Regions from separate parts of the Serratia sp. CoH_122_TC_1 genome, predicted to be linked through region 2. Evidence: predicted binding sites of a transcription regulator. Region 2 holds the regulator's gene; the other holds the start of a gene.
The links. The regulator Fur, encoded in region 2, represses iron uptake genes when iron is present. The targets are predictions, from matches to a motif close to ATAATAATGAGAACNACTATCAA.
Positions count from the first base shown of each region.

Region 1 (8,093 bases), on a different contig from region 2:
CTGAATTATTACAAGCGTGAAATGGTGGCGCATAACGACGACGTGGACGGCTATGCCATCAACACCAGTGGCCAAAAGGGCAGCGGGCGTGAATTGGGTTTCAAAGGGCTGTTCAAACTGGTACGCAATCCGAACGGTGTTTACACCGATTGGGACTGGGAAGTGTACCCACAGGGGCTAACCGATGCTATTGGGCGTATCGTCAAACGCTATGGCAACATACCCATTTACATTACTGAGAACGGATTGGGCGCCAAAGATCCGATCGTCGAGGGAGAAGTGCGTGATCAACCACGGATTGACTACCTGCGCGATCATATTCAGGCGATCGGTGCGGCGATCGAACAGGGGGCTGATGTACGCGGCTACTACCCTTGGTCGTTTATCGATTTGCTCTCATGGCTTAACGGCTATCAGAAACAGTACGGCTTTGTGTATGTCGATCACGACAACAATCTGGCCCGCAAGAAAAAGCAGAGCTTTGGCTGGTATCAGCGGGTGATTGCCACCAACGGTGAGCAGCTGTAGCGGGGAATAAAGTGGCCCTCTCAGGCGGAGAGGGCCGAGTCAGATTACAGTGAGTCTGGATCCGGCCCGAGACGGTTGCCGATATCCAGCTTGGCGATTTCGCTCAGTTCGTCTTTATCCAGTTTGAAATCAAAGACCTCGAAGTTTTCACGAATGCGGGAAGGCGTGACCGATTTCGGGATCACGATCAGACCGCTGTCCAGATGCCAACGCACCACGATTTGCGCCGGTGTTTTCTCGTATTTTTCTGCCAGGTATTTAATGACGGGTTGATCGAATACCCCTTCACCACCCTGTGCCAGAGGGCTCCAGGATTCGGTAGCGATGTGATGCGTCGCATTCCAGGCACGCAATTGGCGTTGTTGCAGCAGTGGGTGAAGTTCGATCTGGTTAATCACCGGGGCGACATTGGTTTCATCCAGCAGGCGCTGGAGATGCGGGGTATGGAAATTACATACCCCGATACTTTTAACCAGCCCTTGTTCGCGCAGTTTGATCAGCCCGCGCCAGGCGTCCACGTATTGGTCTTGCTGGGGTTTCGGCCAGTGGATCAAATACAAGTCGACATAGTCCAACTTGAGCTTTTCCAGGCTGGTTTCCAGTGCGCCCTGTGGGTCGCCCTGATCGTCATTCCACAGTTTGGTGGTGACAAACAGTTCATCGCGGGGAATCGAGGAGGTTTGCAGCGCTGCGCCGACCCCTTCCTCGTTCTTGTAGATCGCAGCGGTATCGATCGAGCGATAGCCCACCTCCAGCGCTTTAAGCACCGCATTGGTGGTTTCTGAAATACTCGCCTGCCAAACGCCGAGACCCAACTGCGGCATCAGATTACCATCGTGGAGTTTGATGATGGGTTGTTGCGTTGTCATGCGTATCTCCTTGTCAACGGATTGCCCGGTGCTGCATGCACCAGGAACAGCGATACCCGTCATACTTCAAGCTACAGCGGTGTAGGCTGCAAACGGTTACGTGGCCCATCCGTGGGCCACGCCCCTAAAGGGGCCGCTGCAAGCAGCGTTCAAATCTGCTCCCGGCAGATTTGTATCCCAAATCACTTACTTGAGTAAGCTCATCGGGATGCACGCTCTTGCCGCCCTCCTGCAACTCGAATTATTTAGGCTATATCAGTAGATTCTAGCTGGCAAACAGGGGTAGTGCTGAGTTCGCTAAGCAAATTTCAACGATATCGGAATCGTGCTTGGCACTGCGCCCGGCGAGCGTGATCGGTCGGGCGCAGGAGGGTCGTTGAAACTAAAGCCTAGCAGTAAATCGCGAGTTTGCGATTAACGCGCCGCTTCATAAATGCGTTGGCTCACTTCCAGGGTAATGTCCTGGTGTTCGCCGAGCGCGGTCATACCGTGCTGGTGCAGCTTATCGAGCAGCGCTGGGATTGAGCTGCCGTCGAGCTGGTAATCTGACATGCGGGTCGGCACGCCCATTTTTTCGAAGAAGGCGCGAGTGGCGGCAATAGCGCCGTCAATGCGGCTGTCTTCGCTACCGTCACGCAGACCCCAAACGCGATCGGCATACTGCAGCAGTTTTTCGCGTTTTTGTGCTTTTTTCTCGATCAACAACGCAGGCAGGACAATCGCCAGCGTTTGGGCATGATCCAGGCCGTGCATGGCGGTCAGTTCATGACCCAGCATATGGGTTGCCCAATCCTGCGGCACACCCGCGCCGATCAAACCGTTCAGCGCCATAGTGGCGCTCCACATCACGTTGGCGCGCACCGCATAGTTTTCCGGCTCAGCCAGCGCACGTGGGCCATCTTCCAGCAAGGTCAGCAGCAGGCCTTCGGCAAAGCGATCTTGCACCTTGGCGTCAACCGGATAGGTCAGGTACTGCTCGAGGGTGTGAACAAAGGCGTCGACCACACCGTTGGCGATTTGGCGCGGTGGCAGTGAATAGGTCACGACCGGATCCAGCACGGCGAACAAAGGCTGTACGTGTGGCGAGAAGAAATGCTGCTTATCACCACTGCTTTTACGGGTGATCACTGCGCCGCTGTTGGATTCAGAACCGGTGGCCGGCAATGTCAGTACGCAACCCATAGGCACTGCGTCTTTGATCTCGCTGCCGACGGTTTTCAGGATATGCCAGGCATCGTTATCTGCGGTGTAGCGGGCTGCAGCAGCGATAAACTTGGTGCCGTCCACGACGGAGCCGCCGCCAACAGCCAGCAGGAAGTCGATGTTTTCTGCACGCACGACCTCGACCGCTTTCATCAGCGTTTCGTAGGTTGGGTTAGGCTCAATGCCGGAAAATTCCAGGACATTGCGGCCCGCCAGCGCGGCATAGACCTGATCCAAGACACCGTTTTTCTTCACGCTGCCACCACCGTAGGTGATCAAAATGCGGGCGTCGGCAGGGATTTGTTGCGCCAGACCCGCGATTTGGTCTTGGCCGAACAGAATTTTGGTTGGGGTATGAAGAATAAAGTTTTGCATGGTTATTTCTCTTCTGCATAAGACAAGCGCCGGTGGCGCAAAATATCTGAGGGGTATTGTCAGTAACTTGGCCCCGCAGCACAATGCACATTCCTGCCCGAGTCTTGCCTATTTCTACAAAGCGTTGTAGAAAAATAGAGTTTTAAACTATTATTTATGCCGGATTATTCTTAGTGTAAGAGGGTGTTTCTGTGAGTGACATTGATGAGCTGCGCAGCCGCATGGCGCGCCAGGCAGCCTGTTTTGCCGAGAGTAACGGTTATACGCCCTCGCCAGTGCCACTGGTGAAAATCCTCTACGTCGACCGCCATTGCCCACGTCAACCGGTGATGTACGAACCCGGGGTAGTGATCATTTTCCAGGGTCACAAGGTGGGTTACTGCGGTAACCGGGTATTCCAATACGACCCGCGTAATTATTTGCTGATGACGGTGCCCTTGCCCTTCGAATGTGAAACCTTTGCCAGCCCAGAATTGCCACTGGTGGGGTTATCCGTGAATATCGATAGCCAGATGCTGCAGGATTTGCTGATCGACATCGGCGACGATGACTACCTGATGAAACCGCGCCGAGAAAGCAGTGGGGTGAACCTGGCTGAATTATCGGAAGAGCTATTGTGCGCCACCGAACGCTTGTTGGATGTGATGGCCAAACCGCTCGACGCGCGGGTGCTGGGGCCACAGATTGTACGTGAAATCCTGTATTACATATTGCGTGGTGCCTGTGGAGCGTCGCTGCAGGAGCTGGTTAATCGCCATACCCACTTTAGCCAAATCGCCAAGGCGCTGCGGCGCATTGAGAACCAATACGCGGACAGCCTCAACGTCGAACAGCTGGCGGGTGAGGTGAACATGAGCATTTCGGCGTTCCACCATAACTTCAAAGCGGTGACGAATACCTCGCCGTTGCAGTATGTGAAATCCTATCGGTTGCACAAAGCCCGTTTACTGATGGTGCATGATGGTTTAAAGGCCAGCACCGCGGCGATCCGTGTTGGCTATGAGAGCGCTTCGCAGTTTAGTCGCGAATTTAAACGCTTCTTCGGCGTGACGCCGAGCGACGAAGTGGCCCGGCTGCGCGACAACCCTCCGCTGATGATGGAAGGGTAGATTGCAGGTTAATGCGGATTGAACTGTACGGGCGGCGACTGCCGCCCGTTAACGCATCAGGAAGAGGCTGCGCGTTTTTTGCGCCAGATAACCAACATGGCACCCAGCAGGCCAGCCAGCAACAGAACCAGCGGCAGGATCATCAGCCCTGTCATCACCTGGCTTTCGTAGCGTTTCACTAACGGGATCTGGCTGAAGGCGTAGCCGAGGCCAACTACGGCACCCACCCAAATTACGGCGCTCAACCAGTTAAAGAACTGAAAACGCGTGCTGTTCAGGCCAGAGATGCCGGCCATGGTGGGCAGCAAGGTACGGACAAAGCCCAGAAAACGGCCAATCACCAGTGCCATCAGGCCATGACGGTTAAACAGGTTGTGCGCCCGCTGGTGATATTGGGCGGGCAGCTGCAGCAACCAGCCTTTTACCAGTTTAGTGTGGCCCAGCCAACGGCCTTGCAGGTAGCTCAGCCAACAACCAAGGCTGGCGGCAAGGGTCAAAATGATCAGCGTAGGCACAAAGGCCATTACGCCTTTGGCGATCAATGCGCCAGATAGCAGCAATAAGCTGTCACCGGGTAAGAAGGAAGCTGGCAGTAATCCGTTTTCTAAGAAAAGCGTGGTGAAAAGTACAGCATAAACCACCCAAATGACGCTTGGATCGGCAAGGGCTATGAAGTCCTGCTGCCAAAGCGCATGAACAATCTCTCGTAATACATCCATTATATATCCTGTTGCATGCCGGTTGCGCCTGGAGCCACGTACCCCAGGATGCGGTGTTGACCGTATCTGACAGTTACCCGCCTAGTGTACCGCTAATAGCTTAAGCACACATTAAACGAGGCGAATAAAATTACCGCTGTAACAGGCGATGTATCAGTGCGCGTTGGTAATACGCTCGAACCCGGCAGCGAGATCGGCGATCAGATCCTGCACGTTTTCCAGGCCAATATGCAGGCGCACCAGCGTGCCGGAGAAATCGACGCCGCCCGCCGGACGGATGGCTTCCAGTTCTTCCGGTTGGTTAGCCAGGATCAGTGATTCATAGCCTCCCCAGGAATACGCCATGCTGAAGTGGTTGAAGTTATCCAGGTAATCGGCCAACTGCACGTCACTGAGACGCTGCTTCAGTACAAAAGAGAACAGGCCGTTGCAGCCGCTGAAGTCACGACGGTAAAACTCATGGCCTTTGCAACTGGGCAGCGCGGGGTGATTGACCACGGCCACCTCAGGCCTGTCGGCCAACCAGTTAGCGACCTCAATGCTGCTCTGTTGGTGTTGTTTGAGACGCACACCCAGCGTGCGCAGCCCGCGGCTGGCCATATAAGCGGTATCGGCATCCACCATTTGGCCCATCAAATAAGAGTATTCACGCAATTGATCCCAACAGCGTGGGTTTGCTACGGCAGTGCCCAGCATGTAATCGGAATGACCAATAATGTATTTGGTGCCCGCCTGAATCGAAATATCGATGTCGAAATCCAGCGCTTTGAACAAGACGCCGGCTGCCCAGGTGTTATCGATCATGATCACCACGTCCGGCGCCACAGCACGAATAGCCTGCACCATCGCCGGGATATCCTGAACCTCCATGGTGATCGAACCCGGCGATTCAAGGAACACCACGCGCGTATTGGGCTGAATCAGCCCGGCGATATCGGCGCCTATTAATGGATCGAAATAGGTCGTCGTTACGTTCATACGGCTCAGGATATGGGTGCAAAAATCCTGCGTTGGTTCATAGACAGAACCGGTCATCAACAGGTGATCCCCAGCGCTGACGAAGGACAAGATGGCGTTGGAAACCGCCGCCGCACCGCAAGGGTAAAGCACACAACCCGCTCCGCCTTCCAGTTCGACCATCGCATCTTGCAACGCGAAATGGGTCAGGGTGCCGCGCCGGCCATAAAACAGCTCGCCATGAGCACGCTTGGCGGTGGCGTGTTTTTTGGCTGCGACGGAATCAAAGACCAGTGAAGAAGCGCGCTGGGTGACGGGATTGACGGAGCCCTGTGTATAGCGCTTGCTGCGCCCGGCGCCGATCAGGGTGGTTTCGATGTTCTTTGACGTCATGGGAGCGGGCTCACCTTATAGGGTCTTCACGGGCCATTTACGAGAGTCCTTACGTTAGCATGACATTTAATAGCCATCCAGACGTTTTAACCGCCAAATGCAGAAACGGATGCAATCCTCTGTCTGATGCTGTTCCTGGACGTCATCCTTCTGCAGGGCTGCAATGACCAAGCGGATTTATCGGTAAATTCGTGATGTAACGACAAAATGCGATAAAACGATGACGTTGTTGCAGCCCTGTGCCGTAAAAGTGACGAAAAACCTTATAAAAGGTGCTTATAGGGCCGAACAGGTCGCGAATGGGTTAGCGGGAGAGCGTCGCAGACGCCGTAGCGATAATTTTCCCGATTATTTGGTAAATAATAATGAGAACTACTATCAATCCCTGAGTGGTTTGATATGATCGCACGCTGAATTATTCCTCAATTTTGATTGGTAACGGGTGGAGGCACAGCGTGAAAACGGCTGGCAAGAATTTAAATCAAGGATCGTTCGGTCAGGGCCGGGCGCAATGGGGCCAGGCATTCGGCCGCGGTCTGATCGCTTCAATGGTATTAGTGGTGGGTCTGGCCGGTAGCGCTCAGGCAGCACCGGCGGCTAATCCAGCCGTTACCGAAAGCATTACTCCGGCTGCGGCGCCTGCTGTTGCAGCCACGCCGGAAAATGTCACGCCGGTGAACCCACAACCGACCATCCAACCGCCAGAAACCCGCGGTATGGACCTGTCCGTTTGGGGCATGTACCAACATGCGGACATCGTGGTAAAAATCGTGATGATCGGTTTGGTGCTGGCATCTATTGTCACCTGGACCATCTTGTTCTCTAAAGGCAGCGAACTGTTCCGCGCCAAGCGCCGTCTGCGCCGTGAACAGTTGGCGTTAGCCAACGTCCGCTCGCTGGACGAAGCCTCTGAGCTGGCGCAAAGCTTCTCGGATGAGAGCATCAGTTCCGTATTGCTGAACGATGCACAGAACGAGCTGGAGCTGTCGGCGGCATCCAACGACAACAACGGCATCAAGGAACGTACCGGTTTCCGTCTGGAGCGCCGCGTAGCGGGCTACAGCCGTAATATGGGCCGTGGCAATGGCTTCCTGGCGACCATCGGTGCCATTTCGCCGTTTGTCGGTCTGTTCGGTACCGTTTGGGGCATCATGAACAGCTTTATCGGCATCGCTCACTCGCAGACCACCAACCTGGCAGTCGTTGCACCCGGCATCGCAGAAGCGCTGCTAGCCACCGCTCTGGGCTTGGTCGCCGCGATCCCGGCGGTAGTGATTTATAACATCTTTGCCCGCGTGATCAGCGGCCACCGTGCACAGGTTGGCGACGTAGCGGCGCAGGTTCTGCTGCTGCTGGGTCGCGATTTGGATCTGGCCGCTACGGCGGAAGCCAAACGTTCACAGCATTCACACCAACTGCGGGTGGGGTGAGTTATGGCGATGCGCTTAAATGAAGATTTGGACGACAGCGGCGAACTGCATGAAATCAACGTGACGCCGTTTATCGACGTTATGCTGGTGCTGTTGATCATCTTTATGGTGGCCGCGCCGCTGGCAACGGTAGATATCCGTGTCGATCTTCCGGCGTCCTCCGCCAAACCGCAGCCGCGCCCGGAAAAACCGGTGTTCCTGTCGGTGAAAGCGGACAAACAGCTCTATGTTGGCGAGCAAGCTGTCAGTGCAGATCAACTGACGTCGGTGCTGGATCAACGGACGCAGGCGAACAAAGAGACCACTATCTTCTTCCAGGCGGATAAGAGCGTGGACTATGAAACGCTGATGAGCGTGATGGATACGCTGCGTAAAGCCGGTTACCTGAAAGTCGGGCTGGTGGGGATGGAAGGCGCCGCCAAGTAGCGCGTCGGGATCACCCAGGCTAAAAAGGGCGCTCAGGCGCCCTTTTTTATTGTCTGAATTTTGTACAAAAGCTTGACGCGCCTT
Region 1 is NZ_JBXWLA010000005.1:271,878-279,970, forward strand. Features, by position in the region: gene AC2FC2_RS08860 (GH1 family beta-glucosidase) at 1-528, shown strand, start outside; gene dkgA (2,5-didehydrogluconate reductase DkgA) at 573-1,397, opposite strand; gene yqhD (alcohol dehydrogenase) at 1,812-2,975, opposite strand; gene AC2FC2_RS08875 (AraC family transcriptional regulator) at 3,197-4,084, shown strand; gene AC2FC2_RS08880 (DedA family protein) at 4,141-4,803, opposite strand; gene metC (cystathionine beta-lyase) at 4,957-6,153, opposite strand; gene exbB (tol-pal system-associated acyl-CoA thioesterase) at 6,609-7,583, shown strand; gene exbD (TonB system transport protein ExbD) at 7,587-8,009, shown strand.
Region 1: exbB (tol-pal system-associated acyl-CoA thioesterase) is a predicted target of Fur. The motif match lies at 6,513-6,535, and genes of this name have one in related genera.

Region 2 (8,093 bases):
GCTCGGCATACTCATCCGACAACAGCAGTTCGCGCACGGCACGCACGCGATCGCGCGGTCGCGGAGCAGCAACAATTTTGTCCTGCTCGGCGCTCTGTGCGCTGGCAGCTGGCGCAGCGCGCAAGGGCTGACCGGCGGTAAATTTCAACATACGGCGCAAAATATCGGACGCGCTCTCACCAATATGTTGCGTGTGGCTGGCAATATAACGGTAAAGCTCTTCGTCGACTTCAATAGTTTTCATCTTTATCCAGTACTGTTTTTTTCTACTTAGAACCTGAAGCCAGATCCTGCATTCAAGCCATGGGATTATAAGGTTAAAAGCGCGGGAGCGAACATAACAATGTGTCCCGACACGGCAAAAGCAGACTATTACCTAGAGTCCGCCCAGCATCCACGTTGCCAAACCCGCACCTTACCATGAAAAATCCGCGTTATACCCCATGGATTTCAAGCGGCAGCACGGCAACGGGTATGTTCATCCGGTGTTTTAATCATGATAACCTAATCTGAATCTCTCTCAGTATGAACTTCACCATGAAATTACATTATCAATTGCTGGCAACCGAGTCCGCAGCGTTGCCGGTCATGCTGATCCACGGGCTATTCGGCAATCTGGACAATCTGGGCGTCCTGGCGCGCGACCTGAACCAACAGCACAGCGTGATTAAAGTCGATTTGCGTAACCACGGCCTGTCGCCACGCTCAGCGGTAATGACCTACCCGGAAATGGCCCAGGATCTGCTGGCGTTGCTGGATGATTTGCATCTGGAGAAGGTCATTGTTATCGGCCATTCAATGGGCGGTAAAGCGGCGATGGCACTGACGGCCATCGCGCCAGAGCGAGTGGAGAAACTGATCATTATTGACGTTGCACCGGTGGACTATCACGTTCGCCGCCACGACGAAATTTTTGCCGCGTTACAAGCCGTCAGCGCAGCCGGCATCACGCAGCGCCAACAGGCTGCGGAGTTGATGCGCAGCTATCTGGATGAAGAAGGTGTGATCCAGTTCTTGTTGAAGTCATTCCATCAGGGCCAATGGCGTTTCAACCTACCGGCGCTGATCGATCAATATGAAAATATCACCGGCTGGCAGGAAGTCCCCGCCTGGCCGCACCCGACGCTGTTCATTCGTGGTGGGCTGTCGCCCTATGTACAAGATAGCTACCGCGCCGATATCGCCCGTCAATTCCCACAGGCACGTGCACACGTGGTTGCAGGCACTGGGCACTGGGTTCATGCAGAAAAACCAGAAGCCGTGTTACGTGCCATTCACCGTTTTCTCGGCGAAGCCTGAGCCAATTGCCCCCTTGTCAGAGAAGGAATCCTCCCTAAAACGGCCATCTGGTGAAAAAACGCGCTAAAGATAACGGCTTAGCGCGTTTTCGGCTCAGTTAAACATTGTCGTCGCTCCATCTGCTGGGGTAATATGGCGCGCTATAATTTTGCCGCCGTGCTAAGCGTGTTCAATAGCGCCGGGCTGGGGGTGAATTTGGGTTAGGGTTTATTGGCCCGAAGTGTGTTAACCGAACCATCCAGAAGCGTTTACGCGCTTTTTGATGCAAACTCCCTTGCAGTACCGCTACCTATGGCAAAAGAACAAACGGATCGCACGACGCTGGATCTGTTCGCAGATGAACGCCGTCCGGGGCGCCCGAAAACCAACCCGCTATCCAGAGATGAACAGCTTAGAATCAATAAGCGTAATCAGCTTCGACGCGATAAAGTCCGTGGCTTACGGCGTGTGGAACTGAAGATCAACGCGGATGCGGTGGACGCCCTGAACAAATTGGCGGAACAGCGTAATATCAGTCGCAGCGAGCTTATTGAGCAAATGCTGTTGGCGCAACTGGCAGACGACCAGCCAGAACATTGATCATTGCAGCCGCACGTGCGGCGCGGCGTTAAGGATGACGCCCGATCAACATCGTTTTATTCCACCCGGTATCGCATAAACGTGATAAAACCCCGGGGTAAATTTCTGGCATGATACGCAATTACCGGTAAGGGTTTCCCTTGCTATGGCATCATTTTAATCGGTGTTATCGTGGTCAGCGCTAACATCGTGTAATGCAATTTATTGAATTTAAAGGTTATACGCGATATGGCTAATGTAGGCATTTTCTTTGGCAGCGACACTGGCAATACCGAAAACATTGCCAAGATGATCCAGAAAATTCTTAAGCAACAGTTTGGCGACGATGTTTGCGAAATTCACGACATCGCCAAAAGCAGCAAAGAAGACCTGGAAGGTTTCGATATTCTGTTGCTCGGTATCCCGACATGGTACTACGGCGAAGCCCAGTGTGACTGGGATGACTTCTTCCCAACGCTGGAAGAGATCGACTTCAACGGTAAGCTGGTTGCGCTGTTTGGCTGTGGCGACCAAGAAGACTATGCAGAATATTTCTGTGATGCGATGGGGACTATCCGCGACATCATTGAACCACGTGGCGCCGCCATTGTAGGCCACTGGCCAACCAAAGGTTACCACTTCGAAGCGTCGAAAGGCTTGGCGAGTGACAGCCACTTCATCGGTCTCGCCATTGACGAAGATCGCCAGCCAGAACTGACCAATGAACGTGTCGAAGGTTGGGTAAAACAAATCGTCGAAGAGTTGAGCCTGGCCGAGATCGTCGGGTAACGCCAAAGGTTGAACAAAAGCCCTGCAAAGTGCATAGTGTTGCCGGCAGGGCCGTCATCGGCAGTACGGATTACTGCAATAGAAGATACACATTTGTAACTTCTCACATCGTCAAGGTAGACTGAGATATCGGTTTATCCCATCCATCAAGACGTTGCGTGTGCAACATGCAATAGTGCAATTATATCTTTGTTAACAACCGGCGGTTTCTATTTAGGCCAACCGGTTCTATAATGAGACGCAATTAACACTTTGTGCCGACCGATGCCACAGGCGAGAACGCCTCAACTTGATTAGCATAGTAACAGGACTGAATCCGCATGACTGACAACAACACCGCATTGAAGAAGGCCGGCTTAAAAGTCACGCTTCCGCGACTCAAAATCCTGGAAGTACTGCAAAATCCGGAATGCCATCACGTCAGTGCGGAAGATCTGTACAAAAAACTGATAGATATGGGCGAAGAAATTGGCCTGGCTACGGTTTACCGCGTACTGAACCAATTTGATGATGCAGGCATTGTGACTCGTCACAACTTCGAAGGCGGCAAGTCCGTGTTCGAACTGACCCAGCAACATCATCACGACCACCTGATTTGCCTGGATTGTGGCAAAGTGATCGAATTCAGCGATGAATCTATCGAAGTGCGTCAGCGTGATATCGCCAAACAACACGGCATCAAGCTCACCAACCACAGCCTGTACCTGTACGGCCACTGTGAAACGGGTGACTGCCGTGAAGACGACACTCTGCACGACAAAAAATAATGTCCTTAACCGGCATTGAGAACCGCCTTAACGGCGGTTTTTTTATGCCTGAAGCAAATAGATAAAAAAATCCCCGGACAGGCCCGGGGAAAGATCATAGCTAAATGACAACAATTGCAGCGGCACTTCTCCACGGTACTTCTCACTTCCCACTTACACCCACTTCAACGTCAACTCCCCCGCCGACACGCGGATGAGTAAACTCGTTACAATGCATATTCAAGAAAGAGCAGCCGATCAAAAAACATGGCCTTGGCTTGGTCAAACACACCACGAATGCGGAACCCCTTGTTCAAATACATTTTGCAGGCATCACTACTTTGCCAGACGCACAGCGCGATGTTTTTCGCCTGGCGTTGATCCGCCTGTAGCTGAATCAAGGCAAACATTTGGTTAAAATACCCCAGCCCCCGAAATTGGCTCTCAATCGCCAAGCTACAGACAAAATAATCGTCAGCGACACAGTGGCTTTGCACAAAGCTGTCGTAAGCCTCATCAAGAGGTTTCATTTCATCGCGATAAAGGTAGTCCGTGTCTATGGCATACAGTTCACTGACGGCCGCCGCATTGAAAAAACCGACAAACTCACCGCGCCGATCGTAAGCCACGGTGATCAGATCCAGGTAAGGTTCGATATTTTGCGCCTGCTGCAAAGACACCAGATCCAGCCCAGCACGATTGCCAACGGAACAGTATTCCAGGTAGCTCGTGCTAAAAATCAGCTTTGCCATGCGGGTCTTATCCGCTTCACCCACCTGCCGTCCCGCCATGAAATGCAACGATCCCCGCGGTTCAGGCGGCACAGCCTCCCCCCCCCCCTGGGCAGAACGCCAGTAATGCCCAGCCGCTATCTGCCGCCGGTTGTCGGCAATCAGGTACTCCCCAAAAAGCTGGTTTACCCGATCAAGCCGCTGATCATGAGAAAGCACCGAATAGTAGTGGTAATGATCGATGTCGGACCGAATCTGCGCCGGATAGGCCATGCGAGGTACTTCATCAACGGTAAATATTTCCGCATAGCGTGCCAAATCCAGCGGCTGCTCAAGCTGCCAATCCAGATTTTCCAACCGGCTAACACATTGCTGGTAGCTCTGCTCTTCTTCTTGCGACAACGGTAGCCGCTCATTGGTGATCACATCTTCCAGCAGCCGCATACCGCGAATACCGCAGGTCACCGCCTGTGGGGTTGCGTCATACAAAACACCATGCATCTGGCAAAAACGATCGTGGCTGAGGAAAGTACGTTCAATATGGCGACTCCACAATTGGTAAAAAGGATCGAACAGCTTCCGTTCATAAATCGGATTTCTTTCCGGTACCTCACTGCTTTCCCCCGCATAAATTTGATCGAGCCCAGCTAACATCCTGCACAGCGCCATATCTCCCTTACGGCTGATGATCATTCCCGTTTCGTCGAGGAACAAATTCAACCAACTGACGTGGCTAACTTCACCTCCGGGCAGGAACTGAAGATAGTCCGGAACCTCAGGCTTGATCAGAAACAGTGTCGCCGCTCGGTGGGGAAGTGTGTCGATATCCATATACACGCCCCCCATCTCAATCAAAATCAAAAAGCGGAAGTAGTCGGACAGTGTGGCGTAATAGCGTTTATCATGGAGCTGATGGATAAACCCCAAACTATTACCGACTCTTCTTTGCGCCAGTTCACTCAACGAATGCACCTGCAGGCGATGGTTACCGGCATCGTACTCACCCAACTGGCCGCCATGCGTTTGGGGTGAGGCAATGAAACAGGCATCCTTTGCCAGCTGCTTTGCATCCCAAACCCATAACATGCCGACCCAGTCACGAGCCTCGCCACGACTCACCGCTTGTTGTGCATCCCCCCACTGAGAGATAACTTCTCGCGCGTCGTCAGGAATGGCTCCGCCCAACCAAATGCGGTGCAGCAATTGTTCCCCTGCGGCAAGTGCCCGCGTGGGCACGCAAAATAGTGAAGAACAGCGTGCGGCATCAAATAAATGCCCCTGCGCAGACAGCCATTCCCGTAGTTGATTCACCCCACGTTGATAACGCGCCTTTGCCGCTGGCGTAGCCTGACGTTGGCACTTCACGAATTCAAACTTCAAATCGCTTAGCCGCGCCTCATATTCAGCCCGAAACAGATCATCCTGCAGGGCGCCAAAATGCCCGTTGTTAAGCGCCATCGGCAGCCATCCTTATTAATGGACCATAACCCTGCGGATTTTTACTCTGCCAAGACCACGCATCACATACCATTTTTTCCAGGCTGCGCTTAGCTTGCCAACCCAGCTTTTCCGCAGCCAACGACGGATCGGACCAACACTCGGCGATGTCACCCGCACGCCGGGGATTAAATTGGTAGGCGATCTTGAATCCACAGGCACGTTCGAACGCCTGAATAATTTCCAGTACCGAGTAACCCTTGCCCGTACCCAGGTTATAGACGTTAAAACCTGGCTGCAGGTTATCCAGCGCTTTCAAATGCCCTTCAGCCAGATCCATAACGTGGATATAATCACGTACACCAGTTCCATCGCTGGTCGGGTAGTCGTTGCCATACACGGGCAACACCGCGAGTTTGCCAATAGCCACCTGTGCCAGATACGCCAGAAGATTATTGGGAATGCCGGCGGGATCTTCACCAATCAAGCCAGACTCATGCGCCCCGGCGGGATTAAAATAACGCAATGCGGTGATCGCCATCTGTGGTGCAGTGGTGGCAAACTCTGCCAGGATCTGTTCAACAATCAGCTTGGAAGTGCCATAAGGATTCGTGGTCTGCCCAACACGGCAATTTTCCGTCAGCGGAGTATATTCCGCAGGTCCGTAAACGGTGGCCGAAGAGCTGAAAATAAACTGATTAATGCCCGCATGGCGCATTCTGTCCAGTACGATCAATGAGCCAGAAATATTATTTTGATAATATTTCAGTGGCTGCTCGGTTGATTCTCTAACAGATTTCAAACCGGCTAGATGAATAACAGCATGAATATCATGCTGACGGAAGATGTGATCCAATAGGTGATATTGCTGAATATCCCCCTGATAGAAAATGACTTTTTTCCCTGTCAGCCTTTCTACGCGAAACAGAGACTCTGACGAACTGTTGGACAGGTTGTCTAATACAACGACGTTCTCCCCCCTTTCCAACAGCGCCAACACCGTATGCGAGCCGATATAACCGGCGCCGCCCGTCACCAATATAGCCATCATATATCCTTGTTTGTGTTTAAAAATAAACGACTCACTCAGAAACCACCTACACTTCCCGGGTTTTAAAACCGACAGGTAAAGCAATAAAAAGCAGTAATATGGCTAACAGATAAACGGAGGAATGTGGCCCGTACTCGGTCAGGATCCCTTGTAATATTCCGGCCAGGATCACGCCGGTTGAAATACTGTTGGTGAACAACGTGGTGGCCATCCCCGCCCGTTCCGGCATCAAATCCTGGAAGTAGAGCATGCCGATGGTGGCCCCAATACCGATAAATATCGCATTAAAGACCTGCAAGACCAGCAAGCCAACGGGAGAGGTAAACCACAGCATGCCGGCATAAAACAGCATGCCAGCCACCATCGCAGTCAACATCATCAGGCGTTTGCCCACCCGGTTCACGTAACGCCCTGCCAGGATCATGATCGGGATTTCTATCGCAGCGGCAACGCCCATCATCCAGCCGGTCAAACGCTGCGGCAAACCCAGTTCGGCACTGATATACAGCGGAACATCAATCAGATACATGGCGCTGCAGGTCCACATCAATACCGAGGCAAAAAACAGCAGGCTAACGTCTTTATCAAAGACCGTTTTTTGCTGCGTTTCGACGTGGCTATTGATGATGACACGCGCCACCTCGGGCAATATCCGCCAAGCCAACAGAGTGACTAACAGAAATATCCCCGCGGCAAAAATAAACATGGCAGTGAAGCCATAATTCACCACCAGCATAAACGCCAATGGGGGGCCAAAGACCCAGGCAAGAGAAAGTTGGGCGCGCATGACCGCGCTGAACATCGCAACGTTTTGCGATGAGCGCTCGCCATACTCACGCGCAAGAGCAAATAATTGCGGTATCGCCGTATTGGCGATGGCCGTTAACAGCACGCCCACCGTTATTAGCGTTAAATAATTGCGATTAAATGCAAATAACAGACAGTTCCCCGCCGCCAATAAATAACAGATTAAAATCAGGTTGCGCCGATCCCGTTGGCGGTCTGATTTTTTCGCCAGTAAAAAACTGACAATAATGCCAACGCCAGCGTTAACCGCATAAAAAAAACCGACCCATAAAGACGTGACCTGCACCTCGGTCGTGAGGAACAGACTCAGGGTCGGTATTTGCAGTGCCCCGGCAATCCCGGAAAAAAAAGCAACGACCATAAAGGTCAGCCGTATCGAATTCATCTCTGATTACCGTCGGTCGCTGCTATTGAGGATCAATAACGGCCCGCCTGCGAACAGACGGGCCGTGGCTCAAAAATTACACTTTCTCGGCACGGCTGTAGCGCTTCCCGTCCGGGCTTATCGCGCGGATAAGCACCTCACCGCCAACACGCGGCTTGGCGTTGGCATCGTACCGCTGCCATTGCTTGCCACCATCCGTGGAATACTCAATGCCCAGACCCGGCAGAGAAATATTGGCCTCCAGCATGCCCCCCACTACGCGAGCGCCCGGCACCGGCAGCCGATAACTC
Region 2 is NZ_JBXWLA010000015.1:43,727-51,819, forward strand. Features, by position in the region: gene seqA (replication initiation negative regulator SeqA) at 1-244, opposite strand, end outside; gene ybfF (esterase) at 526-1,299, shown strand; gene ybfE (LexA regulated protein) at 1,591-1,878, shown strand; gene fldA (flavodoxin FldA) at 2,107-2,646, shown strand; gene fur (ferric iron uptake transcriptional regulator) at 2,967-3,413, shown strand; gene AC2FC2_RS18760 (glycosyltransferase) at 3,620-5,581, opposite strand; gene galE (UDP-glucose 4-epimerase GalE) at 5,571-6,608, opposite strand; gene AC2FC2_RS18770 (MFS transporter) at 6,658-7,803, opposite strand; gene AC2FC2_RS18775 (beta-N-acetylhexosaminidase) at 7,880-8,093, opposite strand, start outside.